3 regions of the Tessaracoccus aquimaris genome follow, and region 1 is predicted to be linked to each of the others. Evidence: riboswitches for the same ligand, from Rfam matches in the RefSeq annotation. Region 1 holds a riboswitch; each other region holds the start of a gene.

Region 1 (3,269 bases):
CTGCACTCCCGCGCTGGAGGTTGAATCGTTTCAATAGAGCACACGCTACAGCCCATCTCGGGAGCGCGTCAAGCGTGCCTTCGTGGCGGTGGGGATGGCAGGGGAAGGCGTTGAGCAGTAGTCCTGGTTCGTTGCTCTAGAGAGCGGTTTCTCTCGGCGTGTCGTCGATCGAGGCCGGAATGCTGCTCAACGCGAGACCCGCGGGCCAGCCTTTCCGGTGCTAGCGGGTGAGGGCGCTGGAGGCCCGGACGACAAGGGTGGGGGTGAAGCTCACTGACGTGTGCACGTGGTCGCGGTCCGCGTCGGCGTCGGCGATCTCGGCGAGCAGGAGGTCGGCTGCGGTCCTGCCGAGATCCTGGCGTGGCTGGGCGACAGAAGAGAGAGGGACGGCGGCCGCCGCGGCGAAGTCGATGTTGTCGTAGCCGACGATGGCGATGTCGTCCGGGACGCGGAGTCCCTGCGCGGTGAGCCCCTGCAGGAACGCGATCGCCACCAGGTCGTTGGCGCAGAAGACCCCGGTCGGCCGGGCGCGGGGGTCCATCAGAACGACCTGATCGGCAGCCAGGCGGCCAGAGGCGAAGTCCAACTGCGGGACGGAGATGGACAGCAGGTCGGCGCCGCCGTCGAGCGCCGCGGCCTGCGCCCCCTCGAGGCGGTCCTGGATCTGTTTCAACGAACTGGGCCCGCCGACGAAGGCGACCCTGCGGTGCCCCTGGGAGACGAGATGTTCGACGGCGATCCTGCCGCCCGCCACGTCGTCGACGCCGACGGCGCAGCACTCGACCGAGTCGGCCGCGCGGTCGACGAGCACCGTCGGGATGTGCGCCTTTGCGAGCGCCGCCACCTCCAACGGTTGCGGCCCGATCGGGCCGAGGATCACGCCTCGCACCCTCTGCTGCAGGAAGGTGCGCAGAATCGCGGTCTGGCGCGCCTCGTCGATGTTGGCATCGCCGATGGTCGCGTGGAAGCCGTGGGCGAACAACACGTCCTGAGCGGCCCGCAGCAGGTCCGCGAAGAATGGGTTGGTGACGTCCATCACGGCCAGGCCGATCGTCCGCCCTCGCCCTGCCCGCAGTTGCTGGGCCTGCTGGTTTGGGACCCAGCCCAGATCGGCGATGGCCTGCTGCACCTTCTCGCGCGTGGCGGGAAGGACGATGTCGGGGTTGTTGACGACATTGGAGACCGTGCCGATGGAGACCTGTGCGCGTGCCGCGACGTCACGCATGCTCAGCCGTGCCATCGCGCCTCCCCAGGTCTGTCGTGTACGGCGTCACTCTAGGGTCATGTCGGTGCCAGACGCATCCGGCCCAGGGGTGCGTCCACCTCCGCACCCGGCGTGATGGTCGGCGCGGCCAAAGGCGGCGCTGCGGAGTGGGCGGTGTTCCCGATGGGCCCAGGACGTCGATCGCCGCCCCCAGAACGGCGGCAAATCTACATGTAGTAGTGGACAGGTGGTCGAAGTGGCATATATGCTCAATCTCGCACTTGGTTCCACCGAAGGGTGGCCAAGAGGGAATCCGGTGAGAGTCCGGAACTGCCCCGCAGCGGTGAATGAGAACGACCGCCGTCAGAAGCACTGGGACCACGTCCCGGGAAGCGACGGCCAGTAGGTGCCTCAGGGTGTGCTCGTGAGTCCGAAGACCTGCCAGGTGTGGCCCCGAAACCTCGGGGTCTGATTCGTGGCCTCGTGGGAAAGGCGCGTGTCGGCCGCGCCGTGAGGCGGGCGCCGGTGGGCGACGAGACGGGTCGCGGGTCGCGGCTAACGACTCTCGAGGAACGTCCATGAGCACACCGACCGATATCCGCGTCCTCAAGAGGGACGGATCGCTGACCCCGTACGACGGCGCCGAGGTCGCCACCTCCATCGCCGACGCCGCGCGCGGCCTTGACGATGCCGTCACGCAGGCCGTCCAGCTTCGCTCCGAGGTCGAGATCACCCTCTTCGACGGCATCTCCACAAGCCAGCTCGACGAGGCCGTCATCCAGGTGGCGCTCGGCAACGTCAAGGACGATCCCGCCTTCGACACCATCGCGGCGCGGCTGTTGACCAAGCACCTCTACAAGCAGGTCTTCGGCGACACGCACGACCTCTTCGGTGACGGCGCCCCCGAGACGGTCCGCGCGCTGCACGTCGAGCACTTTCCCGGCTGCATCGAGCGAGGCGTCGCGAGCGGTCTCCTCGACACGCGGCTCGCCGAGATGTTCGACCTGCCCGCGCTCGCGTCGGCGCTGCGCCCCGAGCGCGACGACCTGCTGCGCTACATCGGCGTCCAGACGATGCGCAACAGGTACCTCCTGCAGGGCGAAGGGCGGCAGGTGCTCGAGGTCCCGCAGTTCTTCTGGATGCGAGTGGCCATGGGGCTCTCCCTCAACGAGATCGACCCGACCGCCACCGCGCTTGGCTTCTACGAGGCGATGAGCAGACTGCGCTACCTTGCGGCCGGATCGACCCTCGTCAACGCCGGTACCGCTTACGCGCAGCTCTCCAACTGCTTCGTGATGCAGATGGAGGACGACATCGAGCACATCGCCAAGTCGGTGCGCGACGTGATGTGGCTGACGAAGGGCACCGGCGGCATCGGGCTCTCGGTGTCGAAGCTGCGCAGCGAGGGGTCGCCGATCCGCTCCAACAACACCACCTCGACCGGGCCGATCCCGTTCATGCACACCATCGACTCGACGCTGCGGGCCGTGTCGCGGGGCGGGAAGAAGTTCGGCGCACTGTGCTTCTACATGGAGAACTGGCACCTCGACTTCCCGCAGTTCCTCGACCTGCGGCAGAACTCCGGCGACCCCTACCGCCGCACCCGCACCGCCAACACCGCAGTGTGGATCTCCGACGAGTTCATGGCCCGCGTGGCCGCCGACGACTACTGGTACCTGTTCGACCCGCTGGAGGTCGACGACCTGACCGAGTTGTACGGCGCCGAGTTCTCCGCGCGCTACCGCGAGTACGTCGCGATGGCCGAGGCAGGCGAACTGCGCCGCTTCGTCAAGGTCAAGGCGCGCGAGCAGTACACGTCGATCCTCGTCACGCTGCAGACGACGTCGCACCCGTGGCTGACGTGGAAGGACGCGATCAACACCCGGGCGTTGAACGACAACACGGGCACCATCCACCTGTCGAACCTCTGCACCGAGATCTGCCTGCCGCAGGACCGCGACTCGATCGCCGTGTGCAACCTCGCGTCGGTCAACCTGTCCCGCCACCTGATCGGCGACGAAGGCGCGCTCGGCATCGACTGGGACGGCCTCGCAGACACCGTCCG
Region 2 (3,269 bases), 860 kb from region 1:
TCGACATCGGTCGAAACCCCCGTGAGGGGCGCGGGGTCTCGGGTGATGCCCGGGACTGGCTCGCTGCGTGGGTGCGGGAGGTTTCGACGCACCGCGCGACTTCGTCGGCGGGCTGGCTCAACCAACGTGTCGCTGGTTGAGCCATGTCGGGCGCGGAGCGGTCGACATCGGTCGAAACCCCGGTGAGCTCCGCGGGGTCTCGGGTGATGCCTCTAGTGCCCTGGGGCTGGCTCGGCGTGCGGGTGCGGGAGGTTTCGACGCACCGCGCGACTTCGTCGGCGGGCTGGCTCAACCAGCGATCGTCACGGAACCCGGTGGCCGCCCGCCCGGAACAGTTCGTACCACTCGCTGCGCGTCAGCGGGATGTCCGAGCCCAGCGCCGCGCCCGCGACCCGGTCCGGGGTCGTGGTGCCGAGCACGACCTGCATGCCCGCCGGGTGCCGCGTGATCCACGCCGTCGCGATCGCGATCGGCGGCACGTCGTACTTCGCCGCGAGCCGGTCGATCACCGCGTTCAACTCGGGGTACTCGTCCGAGCCGAGGAACACGCCCGTGAAGAAGCCGCCCTGGAACGGCGACCACGCCTGGATCGTCAGGTTGTTGATCCGGCAGTACTCGACGAGGCCGCCGCCGTCCAGCACCACCGACTGGTCGAGGTCGGACATGTTCGCCGCGACGCCCTGCGCGATCAGCGGCGAGTGCGTGATCGACAACTGCAACTGGTTCGCCACCAGCGGTTGGCGCACGGCCGTCTTCAGCAGGTCGATCTGGCGGGGCGTGTGGTTCGAGACGCCGAACGCGCGCACCTTGCCCGCCGACTCCAACTCGTCGAACGCCCGGGCGACCTCCTCCGGTTCGACAAGCGCGTCCGGGCGGTGCAGCAGCAGCACGTCGATGTAGTCCGTGCGCAGCGCGCGCAGCGACCCCTCGACCTGGCCCATGATGTGCTCGTAGGAGAAGTCGAAGTACGGCCCGTCGGTCACGATGCCGCACTTGGTCTGGATCGTGATTTCGCCGCGTTCGGCGGTGGAGAGCCGCATCGCGTCCGCGAACCGCTCCTCGCAGGCGTGGTCGCGACCCCCGTAGATGTCGGCATGATCGAAGAAGTCGATGCCCGCCTCCCGCGCGGTCCCCACCAGTTCGCGGATCTCTGCGTCGGACTTGTCGGCGATGCGCATCAACCCCAGGACGACGTTGGGCACCTCTTTCCCGGTGCCGCCGAGCGGAACGGTCCTCATCGTGGTCATGCCTGTCTCCTCACGTCCGTGGTGTAGCAGGAGCCTATCGCCGTGCGGTCGCGCGTGGCGGCACCCTTGAGCGACCCCGCCTGACGAGGTCCTGACGGCCCCTGCAAGACTTCACCCGAGCATGGGAATGCTTGAGGAAGCCGGTGTAAGTCCGGCACGGTCCCGCCACTGTGACCGCACCCGATGGTGCGGGAGTCAGGAACTCATCCCATGCGCCGCACACCTCGGGCGAGAGACCCAGAAAGGCGACCAGGATGACGCATCCCCCATCGCAGCCACGCCTCATCGGCATCGGAGTCGGACCAGGCGACCCAGACCTCATCACCCTCAAGGCGACCCGCGCGCTCGAGATCGCCGACGCGGTGCTGGTGCCCGCGACGGAGGAGTCCGGCGACGGGCCGGGCCGGGCGGAACAGATCGTGCTGGCCAACGCGCCGGACGCCCGGATCGTCCGGGTGCCCTTCTCGATGGCCGACCGCAGCGGCGTCAGCCCCCGACGCAAGGCCGCGTGGCTCGCCTCCGCCACCGCCGCCGTGGACGCGTTCGACGATGGCGCCCGGTGCGTCGCCTTCGCCACTGTCGGGGACCCGAGCGTCTATTCGACGTTCTCCTACCTAGCCGCGCACGTCCTGGAGCGCCGCCCCGACGTCGCCGTCGAGGTGATCCCCGGCATCACCGCCATGCAGGCCCTTGCCGCCACCAGTCGCACCCCGCTCGTCGAGGGCACCGAGACCCTCGCACTCGTCCCCGTCACCGCCGGCCTCGATGCCCTGGAGCGGGTGCTCGACGCCGTCGACACCGTGGTCGCCTACAAGGGCGGACGGCGGATGCCGGAGGTCGTGGCGACCCTGCGATCCAAGGGCCGCGATGCGGTGCTCGGCGTCAACCTCGGCCTCGACCGGCAGGAACTGATCCGGCTGGCCGACCTCGACGACGACGCGACCGCCCCCTACTTCTCGACGGTGCTGGCTCCCGCCGCCCGCGGCGACCAGGCGGGGGGACGGCTGTGAACCGCGGCAAGGTCATCTTCGTGGGGGCGGGCCCCGGCGCCGCCGACCTCATCACCGTGCGCGGCGCAGACGTCATCTCCCGCGCCGACATCGTGATCTGGGCCTCCAGCCTGGTGCACCCGGGGATCGTCGCTGGAGCCCGTCCCGACGCGCTTGTCGTCGACTCGGCCTCCGCGGCGCTGGAGGACACCGCGGCCCACTACCGACGCGCCGCAGACGAGGGCCTGCTCGTGGCGCGCGTCCATACCGGAGACCCGTCCATCTACGGGGCGACCGGGGAGCAGTACGAGATGTGCAGGCAACTCGGCCTCGACTTCGAGACCGTCCCCGGTGTCTCCGCCTACTCGGCCACCGCCGCGAGGATGAACTCGGAGATCACCATCCCCGAGGTGTCCCAGTCGCTGATCCTCACCAGGCTCGAGGGCGGCCGCACCCCCATGCCGCCGCGCGAGACGGTCAAGGGGTTCGCTGCCCACGGCGCCACCATGGCGCTCTACCTCTCGGCCGCCCGCAACAAGCAACTGCAGGAGGAACTCCTCGCGGGCGGGTACCCGCCGGAGACGCCGTGCATCGTCGGTTACCGGGTCTCCTGGCCGGACGAGATGATGCTGCGCTGCCCGCTCGGCGAGTTGTCGGCGACCATGCGCGAGAACAAGTTGTGGAAGCACACCGTCGTCCTTGTCGGCCCGGCACTCGCCGAGGGCCACAGCGGCACCCGCTCACACCTGTACCACCCCGGCTTCCGGCACGAGTACCGCGCCGCAGAGGCCACCGCCCAAACCGACCTTCGCGCCAACGGCGCGGGCGCCGTCCGACTCGAGGGAGAGACCCGATGATCCACGTGCACGGCTACCTGGGCGAACTGAGCCAGGCGACCCGGGACCTCGCCGCCACCGCCGCGCTCGTCGTCGGGGGACGGCGCCACCTCGCCGAACTGGGCGTCGAACCCGAACGCCAGGTCGTGCTCGGCGCGCTGACCCCTGCCCTCGAGCGGATCGGCGCGGCCGACCCG
Region 3 (3,269 bases), 240 kb from region 1:
TAGCCGCGGGCCTCCATCGAGGTGGCCAACTGCAGCGACCCTTCGACGGCGTCCTCGATGACGGGGAGCAGGGTGCCGGGGATCGCCTTGAGGCCTCGGGTGCGACCGCCGCGCAGTCGCTGCCCGCGGCGGACCCGGTGGATCGAGCCGATCAGTTGCGGGACGAGGGCCAGCGCGATGACGACGGCGGTGGAAATGTCACGCAGCGCGGCGGGCACCGACTTCAGTGCAGTGCGGGGGTTCGCGAGCGAGTTCGCGGCGCCGACGCACAACAGCATCACCGCGAGCCGGATCGCGTCGAACAGGGCGAAGGCCAGCCCGTCGAGCGTGACGGGGCCTCCGAGGGTGATGCCCGCGGCCCAGTCGGGAAGGGAGATCGACGGGAGGACGAACAGCACCGTGCCGGTGCGCATCCCGCCGATGGTGATCTGGAAGAACAGGCGCATCGCCACGATGATCTCGGCGAGCATCAGGTAGACCTTCAGGGACCGCGCCCATGGCGCGTCCGGGCGTCGACGCAGCACGACCGTGACGACGGCCGCGGCGATGAGCGCGATCACCAGCGGATTGGTGGTGAGGCTCACCGCCGCGCTCGCGCACAGTGCCCACCCCCACCAGGCCCATGGGTGCACGGACCTGAGGTCGCGCCCGACCGGGTCCTGCGCGGCGGCAGGCCCGGTCGGTGCGACCCGGGGGAGGAGACGGGGCATTGAGGTCAGCGTCCGCCGACCGCGCCCTTGCCGCTACCGCGGGCACGCAGCCACAGCACCACGCCGACGATGACGGCGAGCGCCGCGACGCCGCCGATGATCCAGCCCCATGGGGCCGATCCGGTCGGCTCAGCGGGCGCCGGGGTCTGGCTCGCCTCGGCCGTGGGCTGCGCCGTCGGGCTGGGGCTTGCCGCCGCGCCGGTGAGCACCAGGTCGACGGCGGTGGTGCCCGCCGGGGGAGCGACCTCGGTGCCACCCTGGACGATCTTCAACTGCGGAGGCGTGCACTCCTTGTTGTCGGTGGCGTAGCACCACGCCTCGATGGTCCCGCCGACCGGCTTGGCGTCGGCCGGGCCGACCTGCGAGTAGGCGTATTCCTTGCCGGGGGCGCCCTGGTAGTAGGCCCAGTAGGCGCCCGCGAAGGTCTTGGGGCACTCGGCGGGGTGGCCGCCAAGGGTGCAGATCATGTTCATGTCGCCGAGCACGACGGGGACCTTTGCGTTGGCGATGGCCTCGTCACCGGTGGCGGGGTTGCCGACGCACTCGTTGGCGATCACCTCGTCGGTCTCGGTGGTGATGAGCAGCCAGACCTTGTCGGCGGAGAGGCAGGCCCCCACCTCGTTGTCGGCGCCGTCGGCGTGGGCCGGGGCCGGGAGCGCCGCCATCAGCGCCATGAAGGTCAACGCGAGCAGCGCCGTCAGGCGTGCCAGGACGCCGCGACGGGCGGTCGTGCGGGTGGATTCTGTGAGAGACATGGGCCTCTTACCCTTTCTGCCTCGGGACTGCTAGAGCCAGGCCGAGGAAGATGGCCCGGACCCATCCGTAGTCCGCGACGGATGCAAATTACCTGTGGTCTGTCAGGGTGAGTTCCCGGCTTCGGCGATGCCGTCACGGTTGCGGGTCAGCGCCGGAATCACACCGGCTTCCTCTCACTGACGCGGTCACTCTAACACTGCTGAAGGGGTCCGCGACCCGCCTGAGCGGGTGCCTCGTCAAGGCCCTAGCCGATAGGCTCGGCGCCATGATGATCGACCTCAACGCGGACGTCGGAGAGTCGTTCGGGCGGTGGCGGCTCGGCGACGACGAGGCCATGCTCGACGTCGTCAGCAGCGCCAACGTGGCATGCGGTTTTCACGCCGGGGACCCGCTGACGCTCACCGCCACGTGTCGCCTTGCAGCGGAGCGGGGCGTGGTCGTGGGTGCCCAGGTCAGCTACCGCGACCTCGCGGGCTTCGGGCGCCGGTTCATGGACGTGGCGCCCGCGGAACTGACGGCGGACGTGGTCTACCAGATCGGTGCCCTGGAGGGGATCTGCCGCCGCTTCGGCACCCGGGTCGGCTACGTCAAGCCCCACGGGGCCCTCTACAACGCCGTCGTGCACCACGACGCCCAGGCCGCCGCCGTCGTCGATGCCGTTCTCGCCTACGACAGGCGGCTTCCGGTCGTCGGGCTCCCCGGGTCGGCCCTGCTGCGGCGCGCCGCGGAGGCGGGCCTGCGCACCGTCGCGGAGGGTTTCGCCGACCGCGGCTACCGGGCGGACGGCACGCTGGTGCCGCGCTCCGAGCCCGGCGCGCTGGTCACCGACCCGGGCGAGGTCGCCGAGCGGGTGCTGACGATGGTGACGCAGCGCCGCGTGGTCGCCGTCGACGGGACGCGGGTCCAGATGCGCGTCGAGTCGGTCTGCCTGCACGGCGACACCGAGGGCGCGGCAGAACTGGCCCGCGCGGTGCGCGACCGCCTCACCGCGGCAGGCGTGACGATCGCGCCGTTCGTAGCCCTCCCCACCGAGCAGGGGCAGACCCCAGGGGAACGCCCGTCGTCCCCTGAGACGGTCGACGGGTGAGACTTCTGGCCTGTGGCGAGCGCGCCCTGCTCGTCGAGTTCGCCTCGCTCGATGAGGTGCTGGCCGCCGAGCCGGTGCTGCGAGCCGCCGCCGCTGCCACGCGGGGACCGTGGGCGTCGGTCACCGACGTCATCCCCGCCGCGCGCACCGTGCTGGTCGTGGGTGCGCCGGCCGCCGAGGGCGGGCCGGCGGTGGCGGCCCTGCTGTCGGGTCCACGCGTCGCCGCGGCCAGCGGCACGCCGCGCGAGGTCGTGATCCCGGTGCGCTACGACGGCCCCGACCTCGCGGCGGTCGCGGACGAGACCGGGCTGACGGTGGCCGAGGTCGTCAGGGCTCACGTCGAGACGCCGTGGCAGGTCGCCTTCGGGGGGTTCGCGCCCGGCTTCAGTTACCTGGTCGGCGGCGACCCGAGGCTGCGCGTCCCTCGGCTCGCCTCGCCGAGGACGCGCGTCCCGGCGGGCTCCGTCGGGCTGGCCGACGAGTTCTCCGGCATCTACCCGACGTCGTCGCCCGGCGGATGGCGGCTGCTCGGGACGACCGACGTCACGCTGTTCGACCCCGGTGCCTCCCCGCCCGCGCTCCTGACGCCCGGCACCACCGTCCGCTTCGAGGCGGTCCCGGCGGGTCGCACCTCCACACCCGCCAGAGGCGCAGAGCGGGCCGCCACGCCTCCGACCGCGACCGTGGCGCACGCGACGAAGGCACTGATCGTCGAG

Evidence for each region. Region 1 has a riboswitch for cobalamin ahead of BW730_RS11210 (ribonucleoside-diphosphate reductase subunit alpha). Riboswitches for the same ligand answer to the same signal wherever they lie in the genome.
Region 2: another riboswitch for cobalamin. It lies ahead of cobI (precorrin-2 C(20)-methyltransferase); the one in region 1 lies ahead of BW730_RS11210 (ribonucleoside-diphosphate reductase subunit alpha).
Region 3: another riboswitch for cobalamin. It lies ahead of BW730_RS10010 (hypothetical protein); the one in region 1 lies ahead of BW730_RS11210 (ribonucleoside-diphosphate reductase subunit alpha).

What each region holds. Positions count from the first base shown of each region.
Region 1 is NZ_CP019606.1:2,385,118-2,388,386, reverse strand. It holds gene BW730_RS11215 (LacI family DNA-binding transcriptional regulator) at 221-1,240, opposite strand; cobalamin riboswitch at 1,470-1,664, shown strand; gene BW730_RS11210 (ribonucleoside-diphosphate reductase subunit alpha) at 1,783-3,269, shown strand, end outside.
Region 2 is NZ_CP019606.1:1,529,220-1,532,488, reverse strand. It holds gene BW730_RS07205 (aldo/keto reductase) at 303-1,247, opposite strand; cobalamin riboswitch at 1,354-1,473, shown strand; gene cobI (precorrin-2 C(20)-methyltransferase) at 1,502-2,257, shown strand; gene cobM (precorrin-4 C(11)-methyltransferase) at 2,254-3,093, shown strand; gene cobJ (precorrin-3B C(17)-methyltransferase) at 3,090-3,269, shown strand, end outside.
Region 3 is NZ_CP019606.1:2,140,909-2,144,177, reverse strand. It holds gene BW730_RS10015 (CbiQ family ECF transporter T component) at 1-710, opposite strand, end outside; gene BW730_RS10010 (hypothetical protein) at 716-1,465, opposite strand; cobalamin riboswitch at 1,555-1,674, opposite strand; gene BW730_RS10005 (LamB/YcsF family protein) at 1,732-2,553, shown strand; gene BW730_RS10000 (5-oxoprolinase subunit B/C family protein) at 2,550-3,269, shown strand, end outside.